2 regions of the Streptomyces sp. NPDC014870 genome follow, and region 2 is predicted to be linked to the other one. Evidence: riboswitches for the same ligand, from Rfam matches in the RefSeq annotation. Region 2 holds a riboswitch; the other holds the start of a gene.
The links. Region 2 has a riboswitch for cyclic di-AMP ahead of ACF09C_RS03895 (C40 family peptidase). Riboswitches for the same ligand answer to the same signal wherever they lie in the genome.
Positions count from the first base shown of each region.

Region 1: linked by a shared signal. The riboswitch ahead of ACF09C_RS08600 (M23 family metallopeptidase) and the one ahead of ACF09C_RS03895 (C40 family peptidase) in region 2 are both predicted to bind cyclic di-AMP.

Region 1 is NZ_JBIBWQ010000003.1:20,511-25,909, reverse strand. Features, by position in the region: gene ACF09C_RS08615 (rhodanese-like domain-containing protein) at 1-33, shown strand, start outside; tRNA gene ACF09C_RS08610 (tRNA-Met) at 97-170, shown strand; gene ACF09C_RS08605 (PP2C family protein-serine/threonine phosphatase) at 483-1,652, shown strand; cyclic di-AMP (ydaO/yuaA leader) riboswitch at 1,900-2,047, shown strand; gene ACF09C_RS08600 (M23 family metallopeptidase) at 2,059-3,147, shown strand; gene ACF09C_RS08595 (aldo/keto reductase) at 3,291-4,262, shown strand; gene ACF09C_RS08590 (PrsW family intramembrane metalloprotease) at 4,279-5,399, opposite strand, start outside.
Region 2 is NZ_JBIBWQ010000001.1:928,115-933,513, reverse strand. Features, by position in the region: gene ACF09C_RS03915 (adenosylmethionine--8-amino-7-oxononanoate transaminase) at 1-374, opposite strand, end outside; gene bioB (biotin synthase BioB) at 367-1,677, opposite strand; gene ACF09C_RS03905 (8-amino-7-oxononanoate synthase) at 1,822-2,991, shown strand; gene ACF09C_RS03900 (ATP-binding protein) at 3,149-3,589, shown strand; gene ACF09C_RS03895 (C40 family peptidase) at 3,768-4,244, opposite strand; cyclic di-AMP (ydaO/yuaA leader) riboswitch at 4,248-4,446, opposite strand; gene ACF09C_RS03890 (hypothetical protein) at 4,762-5,067, opposite strand; gene ACF09C_RS03885 (ATP-dependent Clp protease proteolytic subunit) at 5,074-5,399, opposite strand, start outside.

The DNA.
Region 1 (5,399 bases), on a different contig from region 2:
GCCCCGGTCGACGCCGAGGACTGCGGCTGCTGAGAGCTCGGCCGGGAAAACGGATTAGGGGATCGGCGCACCATGCCGTAAGGTCGTATTCACCGACGCGGGGTGGAGCAGCTCGGTAGCTCGCTGGGCTCATAACCCAGAGGTCGCAGGTTCAAATCCTGTCCCCGCTACTCAGTAGCAACGAAGGCCCGGATCCAGTCAATGGATCCGGGCCTTCGTCGTTCCCGACGTGGAAACCCGTGTCCCCCACATGGCCGAGCGGGGGTCGCCGAGCGGCGCGGCTCCCGCCACCCTGGGGAGGGCGCGGTACCGTCCGTCGCCGTGCCGTGTACGGACCGGGCAGGAGACCACAGGTGGGGCAGGGGCAGGGCCAGGGGCAGGGGCAGGAACAAGGGCCTGACCGGGGGCACGTGCGGGGGAAGGGACCGGCGCGACCGTCGGTGAACGGACCGTCGGTGAACGGGCGGGGGAACGGACCGTCGGTGAACGGGCGGGGGAACGGGTCGGCCAACGGGCTCTCCCCCCGGGTCCGGCGACGGCGGGCGGAGCGGGCGCGCCGCTTCATCCGGGCCCTGCCGCCGCTGGTGATCGTCGGCGGGATCGTCTTCGACCTGTCCACCCCCGCCTCGTACACGGCCTCCCCGATGTTCGCCGCCGCGCCGCTCATCGCCGCGCCGTTCTTCTCCATGCTCACGACGCTGCTCACCGGCATCGCCGCCGTCCTCGCCAGCATCGGGCTGCACGTCTACAACGACACCGTCAACGACATCCCCGCCCTCACCGAGACGCTGACCGTCGTCACCGTCTCCGCGCTCGCCCTGCTGATCAACCGGGTCGTGCGGCGCAGTGGCGAGCGGCTCGCCTCGGCGCGGGTGATCGCCGAGACCGCGCAGAAGGCCGTGCTGCCGACGCCCGCCGAGCGGATCGGCGGGCTCCAGGTCGCGGCCCGCTACGAGGCCGCGCAGGCGGACGCGTTCATCGGCGGCGACCTCTTCGCCGTCCAGGACACGCCGTTCGGGGTCCGGCTGGTGGTGGGGGACGTGCGCGGCAAGGGGCTCGACGCGGTGGAGGCGGTCGCCGTCGTGATCGGCGCCTTCCGGGAGGCGGCCGAGCAGGAGTCCTCGCTCGAGGGGGTCGCCCAACGCCTGGAGCGGGCGCTCGCCCGCGAGGGCACCCGCCGCGACGGGCTCGACGCCTTCGAGGGGTTCACCACCGCCGTCCTCGCCGAGATCCCGCGCGGGGAAGGGCGGGTACGTGTCGTCAACCGGGGGCACCCCGAGCCGTTGCTCCTCCACGCGGACGGGGCCCTCGCGCATCTGGAGCCGACCGAGCCCGCGCTGCCGCTCGGCATGGGAGAGCTGGCCGCCTGGCCGGACCGGGCCGACGAGGCCGCGTACCCGCCGGGCGCCACGCTGCTCCTCTACACGGACGGGCTCTCCGAGGCGCGCGACGCCTCGGGGGCGTTCTACGAACCGGCCGAGCGGCTCGCCGGGAGGATCTTCCCGGGCCCCGAGGAACTGCTCGACGCGCTGGTCGACGACGTGCGTCGGTACACGGGCGGGGGCTCCACCGACGACATGGCGCTGCTCGCCGTGAGCCGGCCGGGAGCGGGCCAGCCGGAACGGCGCCGGACGATGCCCGTGGTGCCGTGACCCCTGCCGTCACCCCGCCCTGACGGCCGCCGTGACCTTGCGTAGTGGAGGGGTTCCGCTCCGATAACAATTGACGAACCGTCATGTGTTGTGGCGCGGTAAGAGTTCGTACTGAAGCGGGCTCAAATCGGGCTGTACCAGCTCAATCTCGGGAATGATCAACGGGAACAGCTTGGAATCGGCCCCCCGTGTCTATTAACGTTCGATAACGCAGCGCGGTCGTCCCAGTCGTCGCAAGAGACGGCACCGCGCGCGTGCGCCGAATCCTGAAAGGGAACCGGGGAACCACCACTTGGGGTGAATCGGGCACCTTCGCACCTGTGCGGAACCGCCCGTAGGAGACCTTCCTGCTCCGAACCCGTCAGCTAACCCGGTAGGCGAGAAGGAAGGAAAGGAGCACGCCTCCGTGGCGTCCAACACCCCTGCCCCCGAAGGTCTTTCTGACGGGTTCCACGCGTTCGGCGCCCGCGGCGCCGCCGGGACGGACGACGACGCGGCGACGTGGGGGGAGTGGAACCCCACCGAGGACTCCCTGCGTCAGCAGTCCCGTTCGGGTGGCCGCCACCGCGTCGTGAAGCAGCGCTCCGGCTTCGCCCGGTCCTCCACCGTCCTCGGTGTCGGTGTCATCGCGGCCGTCGGCGCGGGCGGCATGGCGACCGCCAAGGAGAAGCCCCCGGTCTCGATATCGCTGCCCGACCTCAACCTGCCGGACGCCTCCGAGCTGCCCGGTGTCGGCGAGCTCATCTCCGACGGCGACGGCGGTTCGGACTCCGGTACGACCAACCCGCAGCCCCTCACGGCCACCCTGGCCCTGCCGGCCGACGGTGTCGAGAAGGCCGGCGGCGCCCAGACCGCCTCGGCCGCCGACGCCGGCGAGGCGCTGCGCGCCCGCATCCTCCAGCAGGCCGAGCAGCAGCAGGCCTCCGCCGACGCCGCCGAGAAGGCCGCGGCGGAGAAGGCGGCCGCCGAGAAGGCCGCCGTCGAGGCCGCCGCCAAGGCGGACCAGGCCGAGAAGGAAGCGGCCGCGGCCAAGAAGAAGGCCGAGGAGGAGGCGGCGGCGAAGGCCGAGGCGGAGCGCCTGGCGAAGCTCGCCGCGAGCTACTCGCTGCCCACGTCCTCGTACACGATCACCTCCACCTACGGCCAGTCCGGCTCCATGTGGTCCTCCGGCCAGCACACGGGTCTCGACTTCGCGGCGCCCACCGGCACTCCGGTCAAGGCGGTGCACGGTGGCACCATCAAGTCGGCCGGCTGGTCCGGCTCGTACGGCTACCGGATCGTCCTGGAGCTCGAGGACGGCACGGAGGTCTGGTACGCGCACCTGTCCTCGATGACGGCGAGCGTCGGCCAGACCGTGGGCACCGGCGACACGATCGGGCGCGTGGGCGCGACCGGCAACGTGACCGGACCGCACCTGCACCTCGAGGTCCACACCGCGGGCGGCGCGGGCATCGACCCGGCGGCCTGGCTGGGCAGCAAGGGTCTCTCGGTCTAGGGCCTGTCCGGCGGATCAGGGCCGGATAGGCCCTGGGGACCCCCTGGGCCCCCTGAGCCCCCGACTCCGGCAGTCCTGGCGGCACCCCCCCGACGTCAGGGCTGCCGGAATACCCGGTCCCGGGACGGTCGTTGTACCGTCCCATGACCTCACTTCGCCCGCTGGGCACCTCAGACCTCAACGTCTTCCCCCTCGCACTGGGCGGCAACGTCTTCGGCTGGTCCGCCGACGAGGAGCAGTCCTTCGCGGTCCTCGACGCCTACACCGCCGCGGGCGGCAACTTCGTGGACACCGCCGACATGTACTCGGCCTGGGCCGAGGGCAATCAGGGCGGAGAGTCCGAGACGGTCATCGGCAAGTGGCTGGCCTCCCGCGGCAATCGCTCCGAGGTGGTCATCGCGACCAAGGTCGGCGCGCACCCCCGCTACAAGGGCCTCGCCGCGACCACGATCAAGGGCGCGGTGGAGGAGTCGCTGCGGCGGCTCGGGACCGACCACATCGACCTGTACTACTCGCACTTCGACGACCCGACCGTCCCCGTCGAGGAGATCGTCACCGCGCTCGACCAGCTGGTGCGGGACGGCAAGGTGCGCGCGGTCGCCGCCTCCAACATCGCGCCCGATCGGCTCCAGGCGTCCCTCGACTTCGCCGAGGCCGAAGGCCTCGCCCGGTACGTCGCCCTGCAGCCGCACTACAACCTGCTGTCGCGCGACACCTACGAGGGTGAGCTGCTGGCCACCACCGAGCGGGCCGGGCTCGCGGCCGTCCCGTACTTCGCCCTCGCGTCCGGCTTCCTCACCGGCAAGTACCGCGCCGGGAAGACCGTCGACAGCGTCCGCGCCGAAGGCGCCTCCGCGCACGCGGAGACCGAGCGGGGCCGGCGGATCCTCGCCGCCCTCGACACCGTCGCCGCGGCGCACGACGCGGAGGTCGCCACCGTCGCCCTGGCCTGGCTCGCCTCCCGGCCGACCGTCGCCGCCCCGATCGCCTCGGCCCGTACGGTCGAACAGCTCCCGGCCCTCGTCGCGGTGGCCGATCTGCGTCTGACCCCGGCGGAGCTGACCCTCCTGACGGACGCCTCCGAGCCGGACGCCTCCGAGCCGGACGCTTCCTGATCCGCTGGGTCGGTCACTAGCTCTGGTACGGGTTGTAGCCGCCGTAGTCGAGGTACTGCGGCGGCGCCCAGGCCCGGCCCGTCGCCCGCGCCGCGTACGTGAGCGCGGGTGACGCGACCGGCTTGCGCTGCCACAGGTGGTGGAGGAGCTCCTGCTCGCGCGCCGTGAAGTCGGGGTCCTGCGCGCCGCGCTGGGCGCGGTGGCGCAGGAAGGCGAGGGTGGTCGCGAACGCCTCGTACTCCCCGACGGCGATGGCGGCCGGCGGGCCGTACGTGCGGCGGGCGAAGTCGCGGGCCACCGAGCGGGCCCGCATCGAGGAGAGCGCGAGCGGCTCGGCGGGCGAGAGCCAGCCGGCCGCGGCGTACGCGGGGAGCTGACCGGATATCGTGCGCAGCTCGCGCTGCCTGCTCCATATCGCGAGCCAGGTCAGCAGGCCGAAGGCGGGCACCATGAGCATGCCGTAGATCAGGATGAAGCCGAGCGGCCCGAGGATCGTCACGGAGCCGTTCCACAGCGCGTGCATGATCATGGCGAGGAGCAGCCCGGCGAGCGGCAGCAGGACCCGGCGGGTCCGCAGGAACCTGCGGCGGGACGTGGCGAGGGCGGCGAACGCGAAGCCGAGGCCGGTGAAGACCGTGAACAACGGGTGCGCGAACGGCGACATCACGATCCGTGCGAAGAAGGTGGCCGCTGTCGTGCCGAGGCCGCCGGAGCCGAGGTCCTGGTCCTCGCCGAAGGCGTTGCCGAGATAGAGGATGTTCTCGGTGAAGGCGAAGCCGGTGGCGGTGAAGCCCGCGACGACGACCCCGTCGACGAGGCCGGTGAAGTGCCGTCGGCGGAAGAGGAAGATCAGCAGGATCGCCGCGGCCTTGGCGCTCTCCTCCACGATCGGGGCGACGACCGCGGCGCCCCAGGACTCGGCGGAGGCCGGGTCGGCCGTGGCGGTCGCGATCCAGCGCACCGCGAAGGAGTTGGCGAGGATCGCGACGAGCGTCGCGGCGCACGCACCCCACGCGAAGGCGAAGATCAGGTTCTTCCACGGGCCCGGCTCGACCCGGTCGAGCCAGCGGAAGGCTGCCATGAGCAGCGGCACGGGCAGGACCGCGAGGCCGAGGCCGACGAGGAAGCCCTCGGTGC
Region 2 (5,399 bases):
GCCGCGACCTCGACGGAGACCGAACCGGAGTCGCTGAGGAAGACGTGCCGCAGCGGCTCGGGGGTGATCTCCACCAGACGCGTCGCGAGCCGGACCGCCGGCTCGTGGGTGAGTCCGCCGAACATGACGTGGCTCATCCGGTCCAGCTGACCGCGTGCGGCCTCGTTGAGCACGGGGTGGTTGTAGCCGTGGATCGCGGACCACCACGAGGACATGCCGTCGATCAACTCGGCCTGTCCGTAAGCCGGTTCGGCGAGACGGAGGCGCACCCCGGACGCGGACGCGACGACCAGCGGATCCACGCGTCCCGGCATGGGGCCGTACGGATGCCAGACGTGCGCCCGGTCAAGGGCGACGAGCTCGTCGTTACGCATTCGGCGCGAGGTCCGTTCCGGCGCCGCGACGGCGCACGGCCACCAGGTCGGTCCGGGCGTTGGACGCGTCGGCGGCGACCTGCGTCGGCACCTCGGCGTCGGACTGAGCGACCGGCTCCGGGGCGGCCGCCGCCGCGTGGCCGCCGCACGGCCCGCAGCCGCCGCCGCCCGCGTGCGAGCCGCAGCCGCCCGCGCCGGCCTCCGCGCCCGCCTCGGCGTGCGAGCCGCAACCCGCCGACGCCGCCGAGCCACAGCCACCGGCCGCACCGGCCGCGGCGCCCGCCGCCGCGAGCGCGTCCGCACGGTGCGCGGGCAGCGTGGTCGTGCCCGCGCCCTCCACCTCGAAGCCCGCGTCCGCGATCATGTCCAGGTCCGCCTTGCCGGCCTGGCCCTCGCTCGTCAGATAGTCGCCGAGGAAGATCGAGTTCGCGATGTTCAGCGCGAGCGGCTGCATCGAGCGCAGGTGCACCTCGCGCCCGCCCGCGATCCGGACCTCGACGTCCGGGCAGACGAACCGGACCATCGCCAGGATCCGCAGGCAGCGCTGCGGGGTGAGGTTCCACTCCTTCGCCAGCGGAGTGCCCTCGAAGGGGATCAGGAAGTTGACCGGCACCGAGTCCGAGTCCAGCTCGCGGAGCGCGTAGACGACGTCGACCAGGTCCTCGTCGCTCTCGCCCATGCCCGCGATCAGCCCCGAGCAGGCCGAAAGACCGGCGGCGTGCGCCTTCTGCACGGTGTCCACCCGGTCCGCGTAGGTGTGGGTGGTCGTGATCTCCCCGTACGTCCCCTCGGACGTGTTCAGGTTGTGGTTGTAGGCGTCGGCGCCCGCCTCGCGCAGCCGCTCGGCCTGACCGTCCGAGAGCAGCCCCAGGCAGGCACAGACCTCGACGCCCTCGTTCTGCTCCTTGATGGCTTCGATCGTCTTCCCGACCCGCTCCACGTCCCGGTCCGTCGGCCCGCGGCCGCTCGCCACCAGGCAGACCCGCTTGGCCCCGCCCGCGACACCGGCGGCCGCCGCCTGGGAGGCCTCGTCCGGCTTCAGCCAGCTGTACTTCAGGATCCCGGCCGTCGAGCCGAGCCGCTGCGAACAGTACGAGCAGTCCTCGGGGCACAGCCCCGACTTCAGATTGACGAGGTAGTTCAGCTTCACGCGACGCCCGAACCACTGGCGGCGCACCTTGCCCGCCGCGGCCACCACATCGAGCAGTTCGTCGTCGGAGGTCGCCAGCACGGCGAGCGCTTCTTCACGGCTCGGCAGCTCGCGCCGCAGCCCCTTGTCCACCAGCGTGTTCAGCAGGTCCATAAGGGCTGATCCTTGCTTACGGCACACCCCGCGGCCAAGGAGGATCTGAACAAACGCGCCAGTTTGACGTGTGTGGATGACCACACCCTGTCCCTGGCCCCGGACGGTTAGGGTCTGTGCGCTGCCTACAAAAGGATCTGGCCCATGCACCGGGACGAGGACACCCGCCGGACCCCGTTCGACTGGACCGACGCGGAGGCGCGCCGCCGTGCGGAGGCGGGACTCGTCCGCACGCTGCGGCCCCGGTCCGCCGAGGCGGAGCCGCTCGATCTGGCGAGCAACGACTACCTCGGACTGACCCGCCGGCCGGAGGTGACCGAGGCCGCCGCCGAGGCCGCCCGGCGCTGGGGCGCGGGGTCCACCGGCTCGCGGCTGGTCACCGGTACCACACGGCTGCACGCCCGGCTCGAAAGCGAACTCGCCGCGTTCTGCGGCTTCGAGGCGGCCCTCGTCTTCTCCTCCGGCTACACCGCCAACCTCGCCGCGCTCACCGCGCTGAGCGGGCGTGACGCGCTGATCGTCTCCGACGCGGGCAACCACGCCTCGATCGTGGACGGCTGCCGGCTCTCGCGCGCCGAGACGGCCGTGGTCCCGCACGCCGAGCCCGAGGCGGTACGCAAGACCCTCCAGGCCCACCCGGACCGCCGGGCGCTCGTGGTCTCCGACTCCGTGTTCTCGGTCGACGGCGACCGGGCCCCGCTGCCCGAGCTGGCCGAGGTCTGCCGGGCGCACGGCGCCGGGCTCGTCGTGGACGACGCCCACGGCCTCGGCGTGCTCGGCGACGGCGGCCGGGGCGCCCTGCACGCGGCCGGCCTCGCGGGCGACCCCGACGTGGTCGCCACCCTCACCCTCTCCAAGTCCCTGGGCAGCCAGGGCGGAGCGGTGCTCGGGCCGGCCCGGGTGATCGAGCACCTGGTCAACGCGGCCCGGACGTTCATCTTCGACACCGGGCTCGCCCCGGCCGCCGTCGGCGCCGCCCTGAGCAGCCTGCGGGTGATCCGGGACGAACCCGGTCTCGCCGAGCGGGCAAGGACCGTCGCCGCCACGCTGCACCGGCTGCTCACCGAGGCCGGTCTGACCGCCGTGCGCCCGGACGCTGCCGTGGTCTCCGTCCGCGCGCCCTCGCCGGAAGCGGCGCTGCGGTGGGCCGCCGACTGCCGCGAGCAGGGGCTCGCCGTCGGCTGCTTCCGGCCGCCGTCCGTCCCGGACGGCATCTCGCGGCTGCGGCTCACGGCCCGCGCGGATCTGACGGACGCCCAGATCGAGCAGGCCGTCACCACGATCCTGCGGACCGCACCGGCGGCCTCCCACTGACGGGACCCAAATACGGTCTCTCGTCGCAGAGTTCACCGCTTCGAGCGACAAATATGCACATATCTTGGTGGATCGCCGGGCGGGGCGGGGCGATCGGTGGCAGTCTGGCGCGCAGTGCAAACCGGGCCGGGCCCGGTGGGAAAGGGACAGCGTCGCCATGGCAGACCACCAGGAAGCAACCGTCACCCTGCCGAGCGATCCCGCCTCGGTGTCCGCCGCCCGGAGATATGTCGCCGACGTCCTGAGCGGATGGGGGCTCGCGGGCGCCGGCGACACCGCCGACACGGTCCGGCTGATCGTCTCGGAGCTGGCAACCAACGCCGTCCAGCACACCTTCGGCCAGTCGCCCACCTTCACGGTCGACGTCCGCCTGGAGCGCGAGGAGCAGCTCCACATCGGCGTCACCGACAGCCACCCCCGCTGGCCGAAGCGGCTCCCGGCGGCGGTGCAGCAGGACAACGGACGCGGGATGGTCATCATCCGCATCCTGACGGCGGAGGCGGGGGGCAGGCTCTCCGTCACCCCGACCGACGAGGGCGGCAAGACGGTCTGGATCAAGCTCCCCTGGACCGTCTCGCCGGCGACGTCCCCGATCTGAGGAGCGACGGGTGCGGCGGCGCCACCGCACCCGTCGTCGCGTCAGGCCGGTCCGGTCGTCACCGGACCCGGCCGTATCGCGTCAGGCTGGTCCGGTCGTCACCGGACCCTGCCGTATCGCGTCAGGCTGGTCCGGTCGTCACCGGACCCTGCCGTATCGCGTCAGGCTGGTCCGGTCGTCACCGGACCCGGCCGTAATACACCTTGGACGTCCAGATCTTGTCGAGCTTCACCCAGGAACCCTTCTTGGGCGAGTGCCAGATCTTTCCGCTACCCGCGTAGATCCCCACGTGGTAGACCCTTCCACCCGAGTGGAAGAAGACCAGGTCCCCCTTCTGCCTGCTGGACGCGGAGATGTGCCGGGTCTTGTTGTACTGCTGCTGCGCGGTACGGGGCAGCGACTTGCCCGCCTTCTTGTACGAGTAGAGCGTGAGCCCCGAGCAGTCGAACCGGGTCGGTCCCGACGCTCCGTACTTGTAGGGCGATCCCTTCTTGGAGGCCGCGATGTTCAGCGCCTTGCCGGCGTACGACGTCGCGGCCTGGGCCTCCGGTGCGGCACCTGGTGCCAGCATCGTGCCGCCGAGGGCGGCGAGGGTGAGAGCCGAGACGGCTCCGGCCCGGGACAGCAGGGACGGGACATGAATCTGCGCAGTCATGCGCAACCCTTCGTCAGCCGCCTGTGAAGGATGACCTGTCGGGTTCGGGCTGGCGAAGTCGCCCGGCCGCGGTCGCGGCTTCACCCCGAGGAACGGCCCGTTCGTGCCGGCCGTCCCGTACTGCTCGGGTCCTCCACTCCTGCCGATCCACTCCTGTCGACCAGACATCCGGGACAGCGGCAGGACTCGGCGTCCGCCCGGACCGCCCCGCCGCGGTGGCGGGGGCTTGTCGTCGTGAGGGATCTTGACCCACAACCTGGGCGAAATCCGAGCCGAAACGGCGTTATGTGAGGCTCCTCACGACTGATCCATTCGGGTGGACAGGCATGTTTCGTGATCGTCGGAGGTTTGGCGGACGAGTCCCGGACCAGGGGTGGAAGGCCCGAATTCCGCCAGATGCGTACACCTGTTGCGCAACTCACCCCGCGCATATGTCGATTCGTCGACTACGCCGAACGGGGGAGCGATTCTGCGGCCGCGCTGCTCCGACCGGCCCTCGACACGACACGGGGGAATGTCAACTCGCGGGTGTCCCCGGAACGGTGACGCGCCCGGACCGGCGCTCCCCGTCCAACACCCGCAGGGCACGCGCCAATGTCTCCGCGTGCACCTCGCTCTCGCCGCGCGTATGCATCGCCGTCAGTGCGTCCCGCAGGGCGTTGGCCCGCCCCACCAGCGCCTGAGCCGCCCGCAGCGCTCCATAGGTATGCGACGCCCTGGATGGATTGATACGGCCCAGCAGATCGACGACTTCGAGATAGGCGTCGATGAACTCGCCCTCGGCGCGCGTCAGGGCGGGCAGCGGCGGCAGTTCGGGAACCATCCCGGCTCACCTCCCGGCGGCGCCGCCGGACGCCCCGCGGTTCTGGACGACATGGTCCACCAGGCCGTACGCGGTCGCGGCGGTGGCGTCGAGGACCGTGGTCCGGTCGATGTCGGCGTCGATCCGCTCCCGGCTCCGGCCGGTGTGCGTGACCAGCATCCCGGCCAGCATGGCGCGCTGCCGGAGCAATTCCCGTGCCTGGATGTCGAGATCGCTCGGCTGCCCCTGCAACGGCTCGTCCATCGAGGGCTGCTGGAGCACGACCCGAGCTCCGGGCAGCGCGAGCCGCTTGCCGGGCGCGCCGGCCGCGAGCAGCACGGCCGCGGTCGAGA